DNA from 2 places in the Vibrio sp. QJM3NY_27 genome. Region 2 is predicted to be linked to the other one. Evidence: riboswitches for the same ligand, from Rfam matches in the RefSeq annotation. Region 2 holds a riboswitch; the other holds the start of a gene.
The links. A riboswitch is a leader RNA that binds a small molecule or an ion and turns the genes downstream of it on or off. The one in region 2 is predicted to bind lysine.
Positions count from the first base shown of each region.

Region 1: it holds a riboswitch for lysine, as region 2 does, so the genes downstream of both, lysC (lysine-sensitive aspartokinase 3) here and AC3CIA_RS05565 (Na+/H+ antiporter NhaC family protein) in region 2, are expected to answer to the same signal.

Region 1 covers NZ_CM173511.1:332,795-342,813, reverse strand. Annotated here, with positions in the region: gene uvrA (excinuclease ABC subunit UvrA) at 1-1,909, shown strand, start outside; gene AC3CIA_RS01600 (PglL family O-oligosaccharyltransferase) at 2,006-3,769, shown strand; gene AC3CIA_RS01595 (pyridoxal-phosphate-dependent aminotransferase family protein) at 3,874-5,013, opposite strand; lysine riboswitch at 5,190-5,367, shown strand; gene lysC (lysine-sensitive aspartokinase 3) at 5,477-6,844, shown strand; gene metH (methionine synthase) at 6,952-10,019, opposite strand, start outside.
Region 2 covers NZ_CM173511.1:1,213,933-1,223,951, reverse strand. Annotated here, with positions in the region: gene hisA (1-(5-phosphoribosyl)-5-[(5-phosphoribosylamino)methylideneamino]imidazole-4-carboxamide isomerase) at 1-64, opposite strand, end outside; gene hisH (imidazole glycerol phosphate synthase subunit HisH) at 108-722, opposite strand; gene hisB (bifunctional histidinol-phosphatase/imidazoleglycerol-phosphate dehydratase HisB) at 747-1,835, opposite strand; gene hisC (histidinol-phosphate transaminase) at 1,967-3,007, opposite strand; gene hisD (histidinol dehydrogenase) at 3,017-4,336, opposite strand; gene hisG (ATP phosphoribosyltransferase) at 4,336-5,232, opposite strand; His leader region at 5,286-5,421, opposite strand; gene AC3CIA_RS05565 (Na+/H+ antiporter NhaC family protein) at 5,611-7,203, opposite strand; lysine riboswitch at 7,316-7,493, opposite strand; gene AC3CIA_RS05560 (H-NS family histone-like protein) at 7,858-8,268, shown strand; gene AC3CIA_RS05555 (inosine/guanosine kinase) at 8,441-9,745, opposite strand; gene AC3CIA_RS05550 (hypothetical protein) at 9,848-10,019, opposite strand, start outside.

The DNA of each region.
Region 1 (10,019 bases), 880 kb from region 2:
AGGCTGGGATCAGAAGAATTATTACTATTTTCAGATGCTAACGTCGCTATCAGACCATTATGGTTTTGATCTGTATGTGCCATTCAACTCTCTACCTAAAAAGACTCAAGAGATTATTCTTAAAGGATCAGGGCGTACTGAAGTGGAATTCAAATACATCAATGACCGTGGTGATATCCGAGTCAAGCGTCACCCATTTGAAGGTATTTTAAATACGCTGGAACGCCGTTACCGCGATACTGAATCTAGCGCGGTGCGTGAAGATCTTGCCAAGTACATATCAACAAAGTCGTGTTCTAGCTGTGATGGCACGCGTTTAAGATTAGAAGCTCGAAATGTCTTCATTGGCGATACCACACTGCCCGAAATCGTTGAGCTCAGCATTGCTGATGCACTCGAGTTTTTCCAAAACTTATCACTCAGCGGTCAGCGTGGTCAGATCGCTGATAAAGTAATGAAAGAGATCAATGACCGTCTGCATTTCTTGGTGAACGTTGGTTTGAATTACCTTAATTTATCACGCAGTGCTGAAACACTGTCTGGTGGTGAAGCGCAACGGATTCGTCTCGCAAGTCAAATTGGTGCTGGTTTAGTGGGTGTTATGTATGTACTCGATGAACCATCAATTGGCCTCCACCAGCGTGATAATGAACGTCTACTGCAAACTTTGGTTCACCTCAGAGACTTAGGAAATACCGTGCTTGTTGTTGAACATGATGAAGACGCAATCCGTTGTGCTGACCATGTTATCGATATCGGCCCAGGTGCGGGTGTGCATGGTGGACACGTGGTCGCAGAAGGCACCATGCAAGACATCATCGAAACCCCGAATTCTTTAACCGGGCAATACCTCAGCGGCGCCAAAGAAATTGCGATACCAAAACAAAGAACGCCTATCGACAAGAAAAAGGTCGTCGAGATCGTTGGCGCAACGGGGAACAACCTAAAGAATGTCACTGCGACGATCCCTGTAGGCTTGTTCAGCTGTATTACGGGGGTATCGGGGTCAGGTAAATCTACACTAATCAATGACACCTTCTTTAAAGTTGCCCACACTCAATTAAACGGTGCTACAACCGCAGTTCCGGCGCAGCACAAAAAGATAAAAGGCTTAGAGCATTTCGACAAAGTGATCGATATTGATCAAAGCCCTATCGGTCGCACCCCTAGATCAAACCCTGCAACCTACACTGGTATTTTCACGCCAATTCGTGAGTTATTTGCCGGTACCCAAGAATCACGATCTCGTGGCTACAAGCCAGGTCGATTCAGTTTTAACGTTCGTGGTGGTCGCTGTGAAGCGTGTCAGGGAGACGGTGTCATCAAAGTAGAGATGCACTTCTTGCCAGATGTGTATGTGCCGTGTGATGTGTGTAAAGGTAAGCGTTATAACCGTGAAACTTTAGAAGTTCGCTACAAAGGCAAAACCATTGACGAAGTTCTAGAGATGACAGTGGAAGATGCTCGAGAATACTTCAACCCTGTTCCTGTTATCGCTCGTAAGCTGCAAACATTGATGGATGTTGGCCTTTCTTACATTCGCCTCGGACAAGCAGCGACAACCTTATCTGGTGGTGAAGCGCAGCGTGTTAAATTAGCGCGTGAATTGTCTAAACGAGACACGGGAAAAACATTATACATTCTTGATGAACCAACAACAGGTCTTCATTTCCACGATATTCAGCAGCTATTGACGGTATTACATAGGCTGCGTGATCACGGTAATACAGTAGTGGTGATTGAACACAACCTAGATGTCGTCAAAACAGCAGACTGGATCTTAGATCTTGGTCCTGAAGGTGGTCAAGGGGGTGGTGAGATTGTTGCAGAAGGTACACCTGAAGATGTGGCGCTAGTCGAAGGTTCACACACTGCTCGCTTCCTTAAGCCTATGTTAAATTTGAAGTAGGTGTAAAATAGCGCCCTGCGATCAGACAGAAAAATGTTAAAGTAACAGAGCTTGTTTCAGAAGGAACAAGCTCTGTTTTTATAAGGTTAGGGATTTATGGCAACAATACACACTAGCGGTACCCAACTAGAAAATCAGGTAACTCAGCTACCACTCAATAAAGCATTTCTGGCTTCTTTAGCTGTTGTATTCTTGTTAGCCATGCATTTTTTCATGCCGAATCCTGGAGGCTCAGGCCTTGCGTTATCGTTTAACCCAACAACTTGGTTAGCTCTTAGCTTTACGTTAGCAATTGGCTTCTACCAACTCGCGACTAACCGAGTACTCAAATATTCCAAGTTAACCGTTGGCTTGCTGATCAGTTGCGTGATACTTACGCTACCCACGCTCTACAGTAACGCCTCTCCTCAAGCCGCATCAGGTCGACTACTTGGATTGTGGGCGGGCTTCGCTTTATTCGTTGTACTTCAGCAATTTAAGTTCAGCAATAAACACAAGCAACGCATGCTGTGGTTCATTGTGCTTGCTGTGGTTATACAAGCACTCTTTGGTTACGTGCAATATTTCTTACTGGAACCCGGCAATCTATTTGGTTACAACACTGCGGCTAATCGACCTTATGGGATATTCCAACAACCGAATGTAATGGCTAGCTTTTTAGCTACTGGTTTTGTGCTTTCAGCGTATCTTTTAGCGAGACAGCCCGCTAAATATAATCACAAAATTAGCGAGTCATTCTTACTATACCTAACCCCGACCTTAACCGTACCTTTGCTGATCATCATTGCATCACGTACCGGATGGTTGGCTGCCGTCATTGGATTTGTCTGCATTCTGCCTTATCTATACAAATTCTCGACCAAGAAACGCTTCTACGGATGGTGCGCATCAGTGCTAGTCGGTATCGTGGTCGCTTTTTCGGTAATCAGTCTCAGTACAACGGATAGCCTCGCCAGTAAAAGGGCTAACTTAGAAAGCCCACGAGCTTATACCTTTCCACAAGCGCTCGATATGATGATCGAAAAGCCATTTACAGGGTATGGCTACGGGAAGTTCGAATCCGAGTACACGCTATACACAGCTCGCCAGCATCAACTCAACCCAAATTATCATCCCGGCCTTCCTTCAATGGATCACCCACACAATGAGTTCTTGTTTTGGGGGGTTGAGGGCGGAATAGTACCAATCATCGGGATCTTGCTTGCTGCGTTCTTAGTCATGTCACGTATAGCAAGCTCAGCGAAGGGAACACGTCTAGCACTGCTCGCACTATTTATACCGATACTCTTACATTCTCAGCTCGAGTACCCTTTTTACCACTCAGCGATTCACTGGATAACCTTTATCATTTTGATTTACTGGGTCGATCAACGAGCTTCTCGTCACTACCAACAGCCGTTTAGTATCATCAGTAAAACCCTATTTAGAGTATCGAGCTTAGTCGTCCCTATCTTGGTCAGTTTTTATATGTTGAGTGCCTTACACACCAATTATGTCCTGACTCAATTTGAACTGTCTAAACCCAGAAACCCGGATATTCTTAAGCAGGTAACGAACCCTGTAGTCTGGAAAGATCGCTATGATTGGGACGTATACAGCACCTATCTAAATATCGGCCTCTACAAAGCTGATCCTAGCTTGATCCAACCTTATATAGATTGGTCGTTAGAGATCATAAAACGTAAGCCAAGGCCTGCTTTCTACAGCAACCTGATTCTTGCATATCAAGGATTGGGCGATCACAGTAAAGCGGAACAAATTCGTAGTGAAGCGAGCTTCTTGTTCCCAAATAGAGACTTTTCCAAGGTTCAATATAAGAAAATATCAGAAGCTGAAAATAACATTTCTTCTGCTAAATGACGCCAAGGAATCTAGAGTTAATTCACCATATTGACGTTTAGTCTAGACACAAAAAAGCGCACGATCTCTCGTGCGCTTTTCTTTTGAACTTGAGTTTATTGCCGCTATTTTAAAACGTCTTGCAACGCTTTTAAGCACAAAGCGACATTCTCTTTTCGAGCGCCATAACCCATTAAACCAATACGCCAAGCCTTGCCAGCCAAAGAACCAAGTCCCGCGCCAATTTCAAGGTTATATTCTTCTAGAAGTTGTGTTCTGATTTTGGCTTCATCGATTCCTTCAGGGAAATAAAGCGCATTGAGCTGCGGAAGACGACTCTCTTCATCAACCACAAACTTTAATCCTAGTGCTTCTACGCCTTCTTTAAGCTCTTGGTGCATCGCATGGTGACGTGACCACGCATTATCCAGGCCTTCATTTTTCAATAAAACCAACGACTCATGCAAAGCATACAGGCTATTCACGGGTGCCGTATGGTGGTAGCTACGCTTGCCTTCTCCACTCCAGTAACCCAGTACTAAGCTTTGATCTAGGAACCAGCTTTGTACCGGCGTTTGACGCGCCTTCATCTTCTCAACCGCACGTTGAGAGAAAGTCACTGGAGACAGGCCAGGAACGCAAGATAGACACTTTTGACTACCTGAATACACCGCATCGAGTTGCCATTCATCAACCAACAATGGCACACCACCTAATGACGTCACCGCATCCACAATCGACAACGCATCAAACTGACGAGCGACTGCTGAAATCGCTTGAGCATCCGATAACGCTCCAGTAGACGTCTCTGCATGCACAAAAGCGACAGCAACAGCATCAGGGTTTTCTGCCAATGCTTTTTCTACCTTTTCAACGGAAACGGGCTTGCCCCACTCGTCATCAACAAGGATCGCTTCACCACCACAACGCACAACATTCTCTCGCATACGCTCACCAAAAACGCCATTGCGACAAACAATCACCTTCTCACCGGGCTCAATCAAGTTAACAAAACAGGTTTCCATACCTGCACTGCCGGGCGCAGAAACAGCAATAGTAAATTCATTCTCTGTTTGGAATGCATACTTAAGAAGTTGTTTCAGTTCATCCATCATCGCGATAAATAACGGGTCGAGGTGACCAATAGTAGGACGGCTTAAGGCCTGTAAAACTTGAGGAGAAATGTCTGAAGGCCCCGGCCCCATTAACGTTCGGTGTGGCGGATAAAAGCTCTCGATAGCAGTAGCGAGTGTTAAATTAGACATGTACATCCCTTACGTTAATGTTGTGAACAATCCACCCTAAAGCAAATCGATACCGTCATCAATTAGCTAAAAGTATTGAGGTCACACCAGTGTCACATAATTGTTAAAATTATTTTTTAAATATCTCCAGTTACGGATTGACATTGTTACCGCAAACACGTTCAATGAAATGGCTATCTAGCAGAAGAGGAGCACTGCCCAGGCAGATGTTTTGTGGAACCGCATTTCCAATACAAAGCATCAAGGGGGAGCAGTGCCGAGATAATAAAAGGATGCAGGACCTTTATTATCGGTTGAGCGGGCTGAATCCCGGCAACTGTCGCCATTTCTATATGGTGAAGAGCTTCTGAGGTTACTATTCTAATAATTCCTCTCTTTTTGCTCTAAATACTCTCTTCGAAAAACATCGGACGTTGGATTACCCAACCGTAATTTTATTTTAGGAAGTCGTGGGAGATATATCGTGAGTGCATCTAATGTAGCTGGTTCTTTTAATGTCGCTAAGTTTGGTGGAACAAGTGTTGCCAGCTTTGAAGCAATGAGCCGTTGTGCTGCCATTATTGAAAATAACTCGAATACGAAACTGGTTGTGAGCAGCGCGTGCTCAGGCGTCACCAACTTGCTGGTTGAACTAGCGAATGGTGTCCAAGACAAAACTCGTCGTCAGGAATTATTGACGCAATTGACTGACATTCATAACGCGATTCTTGATCAGCTAGCTGACCCAATTAGCATTGAAAAAGATGTACACTGCATTCTCGATGACATTGCGAGTGCAGCCGAAGCGGCATCATTCCAAGCCAGTACTAAACTCACCGATCACCTAGTGGCATGTGGCGAACTAATGTCGACACATATCCTCGCTCAAATCATTCGCGAGCGTGGCACACCCGCTGTCCGTTTTGACATCAGAGAAGTGATGCGCACCAATGATGACTTCGGCAAAGCTGAACCACTGTTAAAAGATATTGCAGCCTTAGCTCAACAGAAATTGATTCCACTATGCCAACAGCAAGTTGTCGTTACCCAAGGCTTTATCGGCGCCGATAGCGAAGGTAACACCACAACGTTAGGTCGTGGTGGTAGTGATTACTCAGCGGCACTGATTGCAGAATCTGTACAAGCGATTGGTTTAGAAATCTGGACTGATGTTCCGGGCATCTACACCACGGATCCACGTATCGCATCGAAAGCATCTCCTATCCCAGAGATCAGCTTCAGCGAAGCATCGGAAATGGCAAACTTTGGCGCGAAGATATTACACCCTTCGACTCTAGTCCCGGCACTACGCCATCAAATCCCGGTATTTGTCGGCTCATCAAAAGCACCAGAGCTCGGTGGCACATGGATTCGTCAACAAGTTGAAAGCTCCCCTCTGTTCAGAGCGCTTGCCCTACGCTGCAACCAAACCATGGTTACGCTACGCAGCGCCAATATGTTCCATGCTTATGGCTTCCTCGCAAAAGTGTTCGAGATCCTGGCTAAGCATAAGATCTCTGTCGATCTTATCACTACCTCAGAGATCAGTGTCTCACTGACACTCGATCAAACAGATACATCAGGTGGTGCTCCTCAGTTACCAGAAGCCGCTCGAATTGAGCTTGAAGAGCTGTGTTCTGTGGATATTGAACACGACCTATGCCTTGTTGCTCTTATTGGCAACAACATGAGTGAAAGCAAAGGCTATGCGAAGCAAGTATTCGGCACGCTTGAAGACTTCAACCTACGTATGATTTGTTACGGAGCGAGCCCACACAACCTGTGCTTCTTGCTTGATGAATCTGTCTCCAAGTTAGCGATTCAAAAACTGCATCAAGAGCTGTTTGAATAAAACGACGGTTGCTCGATTAGTTAAAATCACCAAACGACAGATACAAAAAGGGTTGCTCTTAAGCAACCCTCTTATTTTTACGAATCAAAGCCCGTCATAGATTCAAACTAGTTAATGTTTGGACCTAACCACTTCTCAGCTTCCAACATATCCCAACCTTTACGGTCGGCATAGCTATCCACTTGATCCTGTTGAATCTGTGCAATCGCAAAGTATCGGGCATCAGGATGTGAGAAATACATACCAGACACTGAGGCACCAGGCCACATTGCGTAGCTCGTGGTTAGTGACATGTCGATTGCTTTTTCAACGTCCATCAACTCCCACAACGTGCCTTTCTCTGTATGCTCTGGGCAAGCAGGGTAACCCGGGGCTGGACGAATACCTTGGTACTTCTCTCGAATCAAATCGTCGTTAGACAAATTCTCATCAGGTGAGTAGCCCCAAATGTCCTTTCTCACTTCTTTATGCAAGTATTCAGCGAACGCTTCAGCCAATCGGTCAGCAACCGCCTGAATCATAATCGCGTTGTAGTCATCACCATTGGCTTTGTATTCATCAGCCAGCTCTCGCTCACCAATACCACCCGTTACTGCAAAACCACCAATCCAATCCGCTTTACCACTGTCTTTTGGCGCAATGTAATCTGACAAACAGTAGTTAAATCCTTTGGGCTTTTCGGTTTGTTGACGAAGGTTGTGCAGAACCTTTAACACTTCAGTACGCGATTCATCGGTATACACTTCAATATCATCGCCAACACTGTTTGCTGGGAACATGGCACACATACCGCGAGCTTCAAGTAGCTTCTCTTTCTGCACTCGATCCAACAAATCATTCGCATCTTTGAATAAGCGTTTCGCTTCCTCGCCCACTTCTTCATGATTGAGAATTGCTGGGTACTTTCCAACTAATGACCATGTCATAAAGAACGGAGTCCAGTCGATGTACTGACGTAAAGTAGCCACATCAAAGTCCTTGAAGATGTGTACTCCCAGCTTAGCGGGTGCTGGGGGAGTATACGCATTCCAATCGATAGCAACTTTATTGGCACGCGCTCTCTCTAGCGAGACTGGCTTAGTGCGCGGCTTTTTACGGTTGTGTTGATCGCGAACGCGATCGTAATCAATATCCAACTTCTCAACAAATGCAGGCTTCAGTTCGTTAGATAGTAGAGAAGTACACACACCAACAGCACGTGAGGCATTGTTTACGTAGACCACGGGTTCAGAGTAGTTCTGTTCAATCTTAACGGCTGTATGCGCTTTAGATGTGGTTGCTCCGCCAATAAGAAGAGGCAGCTTAAAGCCTTGTCTCTCCATCTCTTTAGCCACATGAACCATCTCATCCAATGAAGGAGTGATCAAACCCGAAAGGCCAATGATATCGACGTTCTCTTCTTTAGCTACCTTAAGGATTTTTTCACATGAAACCATCACGCCCAGATCGATAATTTCGTAGTTATTACACTGCAAGACAACGCCAACAATGTTTTTACCAATATCATGAACATCGCCTTTTACGGTCGCCAGTAAGATTTTTCCGTTAGTTGCACCAACGTCTTTGGTTGCATTAATAAATGGCTCTAGATGGGCTACCGCCTGCTTCATAACACGGGCAGATTTCACCACTTGAGGAAGGAACATCTTACCTTCACCAAAGAGGTCACCAACTACGTTCATGCCATCCATTAATGGACCTTCAATCACCTCGATAGGGCGAGAGGCATTAACACGAGCTTCCTCGGTATCTTCAACGATGAAATCAGTAATGCCTTTCACCAAAGAGTGCTCTAAGCGCTTTTCTACTGGCCAGGTGCGCCACTCTAACGCCGATTTATCTTCAACTTTGCCAACTGCACGCTCTAGATATTCAGTCGCGATATCGAGTAATCGCTCTGTTGAGTCGTCTCGGCGGTTTAGAACTACATCTTCAACGGCTTCACGCAAATCCTCAGGCACATTATCGTAAATCTCTAACTGCCCAGCATTTACGATGCCCATATCCATACCGTTTTTAAAACAGTGGTATAGGAATACTGCGTGGATTGCCTCACGAACGTAGTTATTGCCTCGGAATGAGAACGAAACATTAGATACACCACCAGAGATCATCGCATGAGGGAGATCGCGTTTGATGTCCCCTACTGCTTCAATGAAATCGACCGCATAGTTGTTATGCTCATCAATACCAGTAGCTACTGCGAAAATGTTCGGGTCAAAAATAATATCTTCTGGCGGGAAACCTACTTCATCAACAAGAATATTGTAGGCATTAGTACAAATCTCGACTTTACGCTCTCGAGTATCAGCCTGCCCTAGTTCATCGAACGCCATCACGATGACTGCTGCGCCATAACGACGAACCAGTTTAGCTTGCTCGACAAACTTTTCTTTCCCTTCCTTCAATGAGATAGAGTTAACGATGCCTTTACCCTGAATACATTTCAGACCCGCTTCGATAACTTCCCATTTTGAAGAGTCGACCATGACTGGTACTTTCGAGATCTCTGGCTCAGACGCACATAGATTAAGGAATTTAACCATACACGCCTCAGCGTCTAGCATCCCTTCATCCATGTTGATATCGATGATCTGAGCGCCGTTCTCAACCTGCTCTCGAGCAACACTCAAAGCTTCGTCGTAGAGCTCTTCTTTAATCAATCGCTTAAATCGAGCAGAGCCGGTAACGTTAGTACGTTCACCGACGTTCACAAATAGAGATTCTTTGGCAATCGTTAATGGTTCTAAGCCAGATAAACGGCAAGACACAGGCAAATCAGGTAATTGACGTGGAGTTACGCCTTCAACGGCCTCAGCCATGTGACGTATATGTTCTGGCGTCGTACCACAACAACCACCAATTAGGTTCAAGAAGCCACTCTCGGCCCATTCCTTAACGTGTTCAGCCATATCTTCAGGAGAAAGGTCATACTCACCGAACGCATTAGGTAAACCCGCGTTAGGGTGGGCGGAAACGTTACATTCTGAGATACGAGACATCTCACCAACGTACTCTCGCAATTCGTCAGGACCTAATGCACAGTTCAATCCAAATGAGATTGGTTTAACATGACGAAGGGCGTTGTAGAAGGCTTCTGTTGTCTGCCCTGAAAGCGTACGACCTGAAGCGTCAGTAATGGTACCGGAGATCATCACAGGAAGCGTGATGCCTA
Region 2 (10,019 bases):
CGTAGTCCCCTTGAAATAAGCGAACAACTTGGCCTTCAATTAAATCTAACGCGGGAATAATCATTTACATTCCTTATCTGGCAACGGTAGCCGCTACCTAATCCTTATTACAATTCCAAGAAGTTCTGAATCAGCTTAGAGCCAGCTTTCGAAGATCGCTCTGGGTGGAATTGAACACCATAATAATTGCCACTTTGCACTGCCGCTGTGAACGGATTTCCGTAATCACATTGTGCAATTGTGTAGTCACCCACTGGCATTGCGAAGCTGTGTACAAAGTAGAAGTACTCGCCCTCTTCAATGTCTTTGAATAAAGGGTGGTTAGGTGTCGCGGTAACTGTGTTCCAACCCATGTGTGGTAATGGCAAATCACCCGTTTCAAGTAAACGAACTTCACCATCACACAATCCTAAGCATTCAACTAACTCGTCAGCTTTTTGGCCTTTCTCTTGAGACAGTTTGCCTAACAGCTGCATACCTAAACAGATACCCAGCAGAGGCTTCTCTACTTGCTTCACAAGACTAACAAGGTCACGCTCTTGCAGGTTCTTCATTGCCTCACTTGCTGTACCTACACCGGGTAGGAACAGCTTGTCCGCAGCTAGAACAACTTTTGGTTCTTTCGAAATTTCAACTGCGTAGCCCAGACGTTCAATCGCAAACTTCACTGAGGAAACGTTGGCACAACCAGTATCAATAATAACAACTTTTTGATCTTTCATTGTTTTTCCTTGCTAACGTTAACCTTACAGAACGCCTTTGCTGCTTGGTAATTCATTACCTTCAACTTTGATTGCTTGGCGAAGAGTACGACCAAACGCTTTAAACAGGCTCTCAATAATGTGGTGATCATTATTACCAGCTGAAGAAAGGTGCAATGTACAAGCCAATGTATCGGTTAGAGAGCGGAAGAAGTGAACCACCATCTCCGTAGAAAGGTCACCCACTTGCTCGCGGCTAAACTTAGCATCAAATTTTAGGTACGGACGACCAGATAGGTCTAAAGCACACTGAGCTAAACACTCATCCATAGGCAAGCTGAAACCGAAACGGCCGATACCACGTTTGTCGCCTAATGCATCTTTAAGTGCTTGGCCTAAAGCAAGAGCGGTGTCTTCGATTGTGTGGTGATCATCAATGTGTAGGTCGCCCTTCACAGTCAGGTTCATCTGGAAACCGCCGTGTGTCGCGATTTGATCAAGCATGTGATCGAAGAAACCCATGCCAGTATCGATCTTGTTACCACCGGTTTCATCAAGGTTTACGGCTACCTTAATGTCAGTTTCTTTCGTTGTACGAACCACTTCAGCAACACGAGCATTAACCGTTAAATCTTTAACGATCTGTGGCCAGTTGAGTGTGCCTTCCGTTTCTGCATCCGGGCCGTATTGGATACCACGAATTGCCATGTTCTCAGCAAGTTGAAGATCCGTCATTCGATCGCCAATCACAACAGAGTGTTGGAAGTCGACTTTGCCGCCTTGTAGGTATTCTTTAACCATACCCAGTTTAGGCTTACGGCAAGAGCAGTTGTCTTCGTCAAAGTGAGGGCAAATAAGCACGTCGTCAAACTTAACGCCTTGAGACTCAAAGAACTCCATCATCATATTGTGCGGAGCATCGAACTCTTCTTGTGGGTAGCTATCTGTGCCTAGACCATCTTGGTTAGTCACCATCACTAAACGGTAACCCGCATCTTGCAATGCTAGTAGGCTAGGGATCACTAGCGGTTCGAATTTTAGTTTGTCTAAACGGTCTACTTGAAAGTCGACTGGTGGCTCAACAATTAAGGTGCCGTCACGGTCTATAAAAAGTATTTTCTGTTGTTTACTCACTTGAACTTCCTTTTAATTTTAAATCTGCTGGCCTAGCTAAAATCAAACGCTAACCCAAAATATTGGTTTCATTTGCCAGTCTGTTTTTAATCAACTCAAACTGACAAATGTTATTAATGGTAAGCCTTTCGTTACTGAAAAAAGTTACGAATGAATCCAAGTGTCTTTTCGCACTCTTCGCGGTTACCAATACTAATACGAACACAGTTCTCAATTGGCGAATTACGCAAGATGATGCCCGTGTCCCATGCCGCTTTAAACAACTCATCGCCGTTCGGGAATTTAACCAGCAGGTAGTTACCCCAACCATCAAATACCGTCACTTGAGGCATACCCAACAAACCAGCTTGCAAATACGCTCGGTTAGCACTTAAATCCAAAACTTGGAACTTCGCTCGCGCTAGTCCTTTCTCTGAGAGTGCTTGAACGGCAATGTCAGCAACAGGGATTGGCACAGGATAAGGAGCAATCACTTTCAACAGTACATCGATAAGCGCTTTGTTGGCTAGCGTAAAGCCACAACGTAAGCCCGCCAAAGCAAAGGCCTTCGACAAAGTGCGCAGAATCGCTAGGTTTGGATATTGCTCCAGTAAATCAACGGTTGATGCTTCTGGACAAAAATCGATATACGCTTCATCCATCACCACAATCGCTTTGTCTTGTGTCATTTCAAGCAACTTGATGATGTCTTTGCGATCAACCAAATTACCGGTTGGGTTATTTGGGCTACAAACAAACACCACTTTTACGTTGTCGAGTTGCGCTTCAATCGCGGGAAGATCCAATTGCCATTCAGACGTCAGAGGCACAACTTTACGCTCAACACCAATCGTCTCGGCACTGATAGCATACATACCGTAAGTCGGAGGGCAGTACAGAATCGAATCTTCGTTCGGCTCGCAGAAAGCTCGAATCAAAAGTTCGATACCTTCGTCAGCGCCACGAGTGGTCAGCGTTTGCTCTGATTTCACGCCTGCATATTGAGCGTAAGCATCGATCAGCTCTTTAGGCTGGCACTCGCTGTAGCGATTAAGACGAGACAAGTTTAGGTTGTACTCGTTATCAAACGGAGACTCGTTAGCGTTTAGCCACACATCTCCGCTGCCACCAATGCGTCTTGCAGACAAGTAAGGTGTTAGAGCCTGAACTTGTTTTCTTGCTAACTTTTCCATGCTCCGCCCCTACTTCGCTTTATTTAACTGTTCAAATCGATTTAATTTTTCAACTCGGATAGTCACAGCACGTTTGTGCGCATCCAAACCTTCGGCTTCCGCCATTGTGACTACCGTTGGCGCTAGGCCTTTCAAGCCATCAGCAGTTAACTCTTGTACCGTCATACGCTTAGAGAAATCAGCCAAACCTAGACTTGAATAGGTTTTGGTATAGCCGTAAGTAGGAAGAACGTGGTTTGTACCTGATGCGTAGTCACCTGCAGATTCAGGAGACCAGTCACCCAGGAAGATAGACCCCGCATTATCTAGCAATGGCAGTAATTCACGTGGGTTCTTGGTTTGAACAATCAAGTGCTCAGGGCCGTAGAAATTCGAAATAGCGATGGCTTGAGTGATCGATTCAGCAATGATAATCAAGCTAGATGCTAATGCTTGCTGAGCGATGTTCGCACGAGACAGTTCTTTCAGTTGCTTCTGAACCGCATCGGTTACTTGGTCGGCAATAACTGGCGATGGTGTTACCAATACAACCTGTGAATCTGGGCCGTGTTCAGCTTGGCTCAGTAAATCCGCAGCAATGAAGTCAGCATCCGCAGTTTCGTCTGCAATTACCATCACCTCCGATGGGCCTGCCGGCATATCAATCGCAGAACCACGGAAGTCGTTACTCACTTGGCGCTTAGCTTCCGTTACGTACGCATTACCAGGACCGAAAATTTTATCTACTTTAGAGACACTCTCCGTACCGTAAGCCATGGCAGCAACAGCTTGACCACCACCGACATTGTAAACCTCATCGATTTTACAAAGATTAGCGACATACAAGATTTCATCCGCGATTGGCGGAGGTGAACAAAGCACAACCTTGCGGCAACCCGCGATTTGAGCAGGTACACCTAACATAAGAACCGTTGACGGAAGTGGCGCGCTGCCACCCGGAATATAAAGGCCAACAGTATTAATAGCGCGTGTCACTTGCTCACACACAACGCCTGGTTGTGTTTCAACCTTAATTGGTTGCGGCTTCTGAGCTTCGTGAAACTTAGCAATATTGCTATAAGCTTGCTCTAACGCTTGCTTCATTTCTGGTGTTAAACGAGCACATGCCTCTTCAATCTCAGTCGAGCTGACTCGAATGGATTCTGGAGTCACACGATCGAACTTTTCAGTCAGCTCTTTAAGTGCGGCATCGCCTTCATTTCGTACTTTTGCAATAACATCAGAAACAGTCGCAGTGATGTTTGCACCTTCAGTAATAGCTGGACGCTCTAGTACCGAGTCTTGCTGTGATTCACTTAAAGATTGCCAAACAACGGTTCTCATCGTCACTACCCCATCATTTTTTCGATTGGTAATACTAGAATCGAGCTTGCACCCAACTCCTTCAGCTGTTCCATAGTTTCCCAGAACAAGTTCTCAGTACTTACTAGGTGAACGGCAACTTTGTCTTTGTCTGTAGATAGAGGAAGAACAGTAGGATCTTCAGCTCCAGGTAATAGCGCTTTGATTTGCTCTAGCTGAGACGTTGGCGCGTGAAGCATGATGTACTTAGACTCTTTCGCTTGTTGAACACCCTGCATACGAGTCAGTAGTTTTTCAATCAATGCTATTTTGTCTGCATCAAATTCGCCAGTGCGTTGAATCAGAGTTGCTTTAGATTGGAAGATAACTTCCGTTTCTTTCAGGCCGTTCGCTTCTAGCGTAGCGCCTGTAGAAACCAAATCTGCGATAGCGTCAGCTAGACCTGCACGAGGAGCAACTTCAACCGAACCTGTTAGCATACAAGTGCTGAATTCAACACCCTGCTCGTCCATGTAGGCTTTAAGTAGTTGTGGGTAGGTTGTCGCAATACGTTTACCCGCAAGATCTTGTGGGCCGTTGTATTCTTCATCTTTGTTGATAGCGATAGAAAGGCGGCAACCACCGAAATCTAAGCGGCGTAGAGTGCTGAATTGCGATGGCTCGTTTAGAGCGATACGGTCTAGGCGAACTTCTTCTAGTTCATTCTCGCCAATGAAACCTAGGTCAACTACACCGTCCATGATAAGACCTGGGATGTCATCATCACGAACCAGTAACAAGTCGATTGGCATATTTAGTGAATGAACAACTAACTGCTCACCCATGATGTTAAATTTAACACCACATTTTTTAAGTAGATCTTGGCACTCTTTACTTAAGCGACCTTTCTTTTGAATTGCGATTCTTAGGCGTTGTGTCTGCATTGCTGTATCCCTGTGCAAATATTTGAATTTATTGATTATTTAAAAGTGCTAAAACTAAAAAACCCTCGGAAGACTTTGTCGTCCCGAGGGTTTAAATCTAAATTCTTTGACTTAACCTCCGGGAGAATTCTTGCTCCCGGGTATACGTAAATCTCCCCGAAAGACTAGATAGGGTGATGATGGTGATGAATGTTCATTGCTAATTTACGCATACTTATCGGCTCTTAGGTTGTTTGCTGTCTTGTCTCCACACTAACTAAGCTGACACCCTTTTTCAACCATTTATTCGAACTTTTTTCACGAAATTTAAAATTAAATTAACGAGCACAAAAAAAGGGAGGCAAACGCCTCCCTTTTCATTATTCAATCAAGTGATGATTAGCTTTTGCACGTCGACATTTTACAACGTGAGAAATAAGCCAATGCAAAACATACTGCCACAAACGTTAGAGACGCTGCGCCGAACGCGATGCCAGTTGATGATGTCATACCTAGAGTGATGAAGCCGATACACGATACGAACGCCACAGACAGCGCATAAGGAAGCTGAGTCGATACGTGGTCAATGTGGTTACAACGAGCACCGGTAGAAGACAGAATCGTTGTGTCTGAGATTGGAGAACAGTGGTCACCAAATACAGAACCCGCAAGAACCGCACTTAACATAGGCAGAATTAGCGCGATGTCAGAGGCTGCAGCCATGTCACCCGCGATAGGTAGCATGATACCGAACGTACCCCATGATGTACCTGTCGAGAACGCCATTAGGCCAGCAAGAAGGAACAAAATAACGGGTAGCCAGTGGTAATCAATGTTGCCCGTTGCTAGAGATGATAGGTACGAACCTGTTTTCATGTCACCGATGACAGAACCGATAGTCCAAGCGAACACAAGAATCAGGATAGCGCCAAACATAGAGCTAGCACCGATCCACATTGTTCTTGCGATATCAGACATTGGTAGCTTTTGCTTAAACACTGTCGCTAGCGCAACAAGCAGACCTAAAACACCACCGTAAACAAGAGACTTGCCTACATCTGTATTTTCGAACGCACCAAGCAGGTTAAATGCTTGACCGTCAGCAGTCAGCGCTTGGCCGCCTGTGTAAAGCATGGCAGCAACTGTTGCTACGATTAGCGATACGATTGGCATAACAAGATCAGAGACAGAACCGTTTTCGCTCTCTTGAATGTCTAGCTCTTCGTTTAGATCGTGCGCTTGCTTTTGATCGTTGTCGCCTTCAAAGCCACGGCCTTGAGAGGCTTCAATCTCATGTTCACGCATCTTACCAACGTCTAGACCGAACCATGCAACGGCAAATACCATTAATAGTGCGAACACAGCGTAGAAGTTCATTGGGATAAGACGAACGTAAGCACCCAGTGCAGAATACTCAGTCACACCGTGTGTCACTAAGATGCCACCAATAATAGTGATGATGTAAGCACCCCAACTAGAAGCAGGCATAATCACACACATTGGAGCAGCGGTAGAATCTAGAATATAAGCTAGCTTAGCGCGAGATACGTAGAAGCGGTCTGTTACAGGACGAGAGATAGCACCTACCGCTAAGCTGTTGAAGTAATCATCGACAAAGATGAATACGCCTAAGAAGGCAGCAAGTAGTTTTGAACCACGTTTGCTCTTCACACGAGACTGTGCCCACTCAGCGAATGCGCGAGTACCACCAGATAGTGTGAGTAATGCAGTTGTCATTCCGAGAATAATTAGGAATGCGATGATGCTCATGTTCCAAGTGTTAATGCCACCATCTTCGATGAAAACACCAGATGCTTTAGTGAACACGTAACTAGCTGCGTTACCTACTGAGTAGTCAGCAAGTAGAATCGCACCCATAACGATACCAACACCCAAGGAAACCAATACACGGCGGGTAACAATAGCTAGAGTCAATGCAACCAAAGGAGGAAGCAGCGATAAAGGCGATGTTGCAAAATCTATTAAATTCATGATCTTCAAAAACCAGTTTTTTATTTGGCTAGAGATCTACTGCAGACAAACTTGATACGGTTTATCAAGCTCATGTTGAACTAAGCGAAAGGGAAGTGAACACTTCACCCAACCCTACAGTAGCGCTCCATAGTTTAAAATTAAGACTATGGCAGTGTTGTACCTATTGAGCACAACCCCAGCAAATTGTTTAGATATACAATTTACTTCGGCAATTACACCTTTCATTCCCGTTCATTGGCATCACCCCAACGAAAACTACTTTTTATAATTGCGCCTCTACGTGCGATAACATTATTAACTGTGCAAACCAGAGTTTAACAACAAATTAACCAAAGCATCGCATCAGGTAGCCGCAATTGTACCCATCAAGAGCAACAATGCAACATATCATTCCGACAAAAATGTCTTTTTGTTAATGAACTAATCAATAAAAAAATAGTCTACATATAGCAATTACTCCACCAGTCACATATCGATTTTTAAGATAATCTTAATAATTATTATAAATTCATCAAAAGTGAGTCGTTTCTTTTTCAACTATTCATCTCACTTTTATATTTAAATAACCAATACAAGAAATACTATTTGTTTTATTCCTAGGCACTGTTTATTATTAGGAGGATTATTTAGTTTACCTTGATGGGAAATATCATGTCTGAATTAACAAAAACACTATTAAATATCCGCAGCCTTCGTGCGTTCTCACGTGAATTAACTCTTGAGCAACTTGAAGAAGCGCTAGACAAGCTGACTATTGTTGTACAAGAGCGTCAAGAGTCTGAAGCTGAAGAACGCGCTGCTAAAGCAGAACAAGAAGCTAAGCTTTCTGCTATTGCTGAACAAATTGCAAAAGACGGAATTGATGTTGCAGATCTTATTGCTGCACTTTCTGGTGAAGCAAAATCTAAAACAACTAAAGCTAAACGTGCTCCTCGCCCAGCGAAATACAAATACGTAGACGCAAACGGCGACGAGAAAACTTGGACAGGTCAAGGCCGTACGCCTTCAGCTATCCAAGAACAACTAGATGCTGGTAAATCTCTAGAAGAGTTTGCTCTTTAAGGCATCCTGTTTGCTAAGTGAATAATCAATAAAACACTAAGCAATAGAATTAATATTAAGTCGACTAAAGTATTATTTACGGCTTCAATATATTCAGAAACAAAAAAGGCTCCTTTCGGAGCCTTTTTTATATTTCACTATTAGAAATATAAATGAAAAAGATAAAAATATCTTATCTTTCCCAGTATGCTTCTTCTAGACTGTCTTCTCTTTCAGGAAGGCCGCGAGACAAGCGAGGAGAGTGCTGAACCAACACTTCATAACTTGCACGGTTTGAATATTTACAAACTTGTGAGAAAGATGAATACGTTAAAAATGCATGTTGGTGCTTGCTAGAATTCGGTACATTTTCTTTATGATATTTATTTGCTGCCATATCATGTAATAAAGCCGACAGCGCCGCATCCCCTGCACCATTGGTATTCTTGATCTTTTCTGGACCACCCATGTAAGGCGCGATATGCGAATAGATTTTCGTTGGGTTGTCACATAACTCTTTATGTGCAGGACGGCTAAACTCATAGCGGTTAAATTCTGCAATCGAGCCTGGTAACAACGGCAATGAAGTTTCACGCTTCACCGCGTCTTCAGTATAACCCGCCATGAATAAGCCAACAGGGCCTGCTGTACACAGAACCAAGTCTACCCACTCTAATGCTTTGTCTGAAGCAGCAAGAGGATCGCTTTCACCTGTTAAGGCTTCTGCTTCGTCTTCATTCATTGCAACAACGGTTACGTGCTGTTCAAGGAAATCTTTCCAAAACTCTGGATCATCTTGAATAACGAATTTAGTACCAAGTGTTAAAACAACAGGCACATCGTATTTCTTCGCGTATTCGATCGCTTTCATTGTTGCTTCAGGCATAGGGTCACCTGGTTTACAACGAACTAAATACGCCGTTAATACTAAAGCAGAAGCACTTTTGAAAATTTTCTCAGGGATGCTTTCTGGTTTTAATTGGTTCATTTGTCCTTCGCTAATTGCGAAAGTACGTTCACCATCTTCTGTAATTAATGCAAAGCAGCGACCAATTGCGCCATCTACCCCTTGTAAATGGTTCAGATCCATTCTGCTTGATGTATTACATAAATAGCGGTAACCGTAACTACCAATTTTAATATCTTGGCTCATTACACCCAATAGCGTTGAACGGTCATCCGCAAGTACTGAATAGTTGTGCAATGTATTACCAATAGTGCCACCAGCGTATTCATTGGTGATCAGGCACTGTTCTTTTAATTCTTGATACAAGGATTCAGCAGCTTCATCACCAATAACCAGTGAGTGTCCCTTACTTAGCCCGTATTTTTCGATTAGCTCAGAACTCACTTTCGCTTCAATATCCACCAAAGTTTGGTCAATACCGATAATATGAGTACGTGACATTCTTTTGCTAGTTTGAGCTTGGCTTACTAAAGGATCACGAGCGTGAACCGGAAAATAGTGCTTTGATTTACGTTGTCCAGGGAATTTCATAAGGCTAGTCTAAGTCAAGGGGAAATAGGTGGCGGATTCTACCGCGCTATATTTAACGCGGCAATCTTTCAAACTATAGCAAACGTTTGCTAGGCTATTTTTTTATTCGCCTTCCATAAAGCTTAAGTCAGGTAGCATACCCAAATGCTCGGCGTAACGTTTTTGATTAAACTCAGCGCCGTTTTTCATTACATCAAATACTTCAATAGCCAGTGCACATGCCATAGCCGTAATCGCCTCTTCACGAGGAGTACCTGTCATCATTAAACGCATC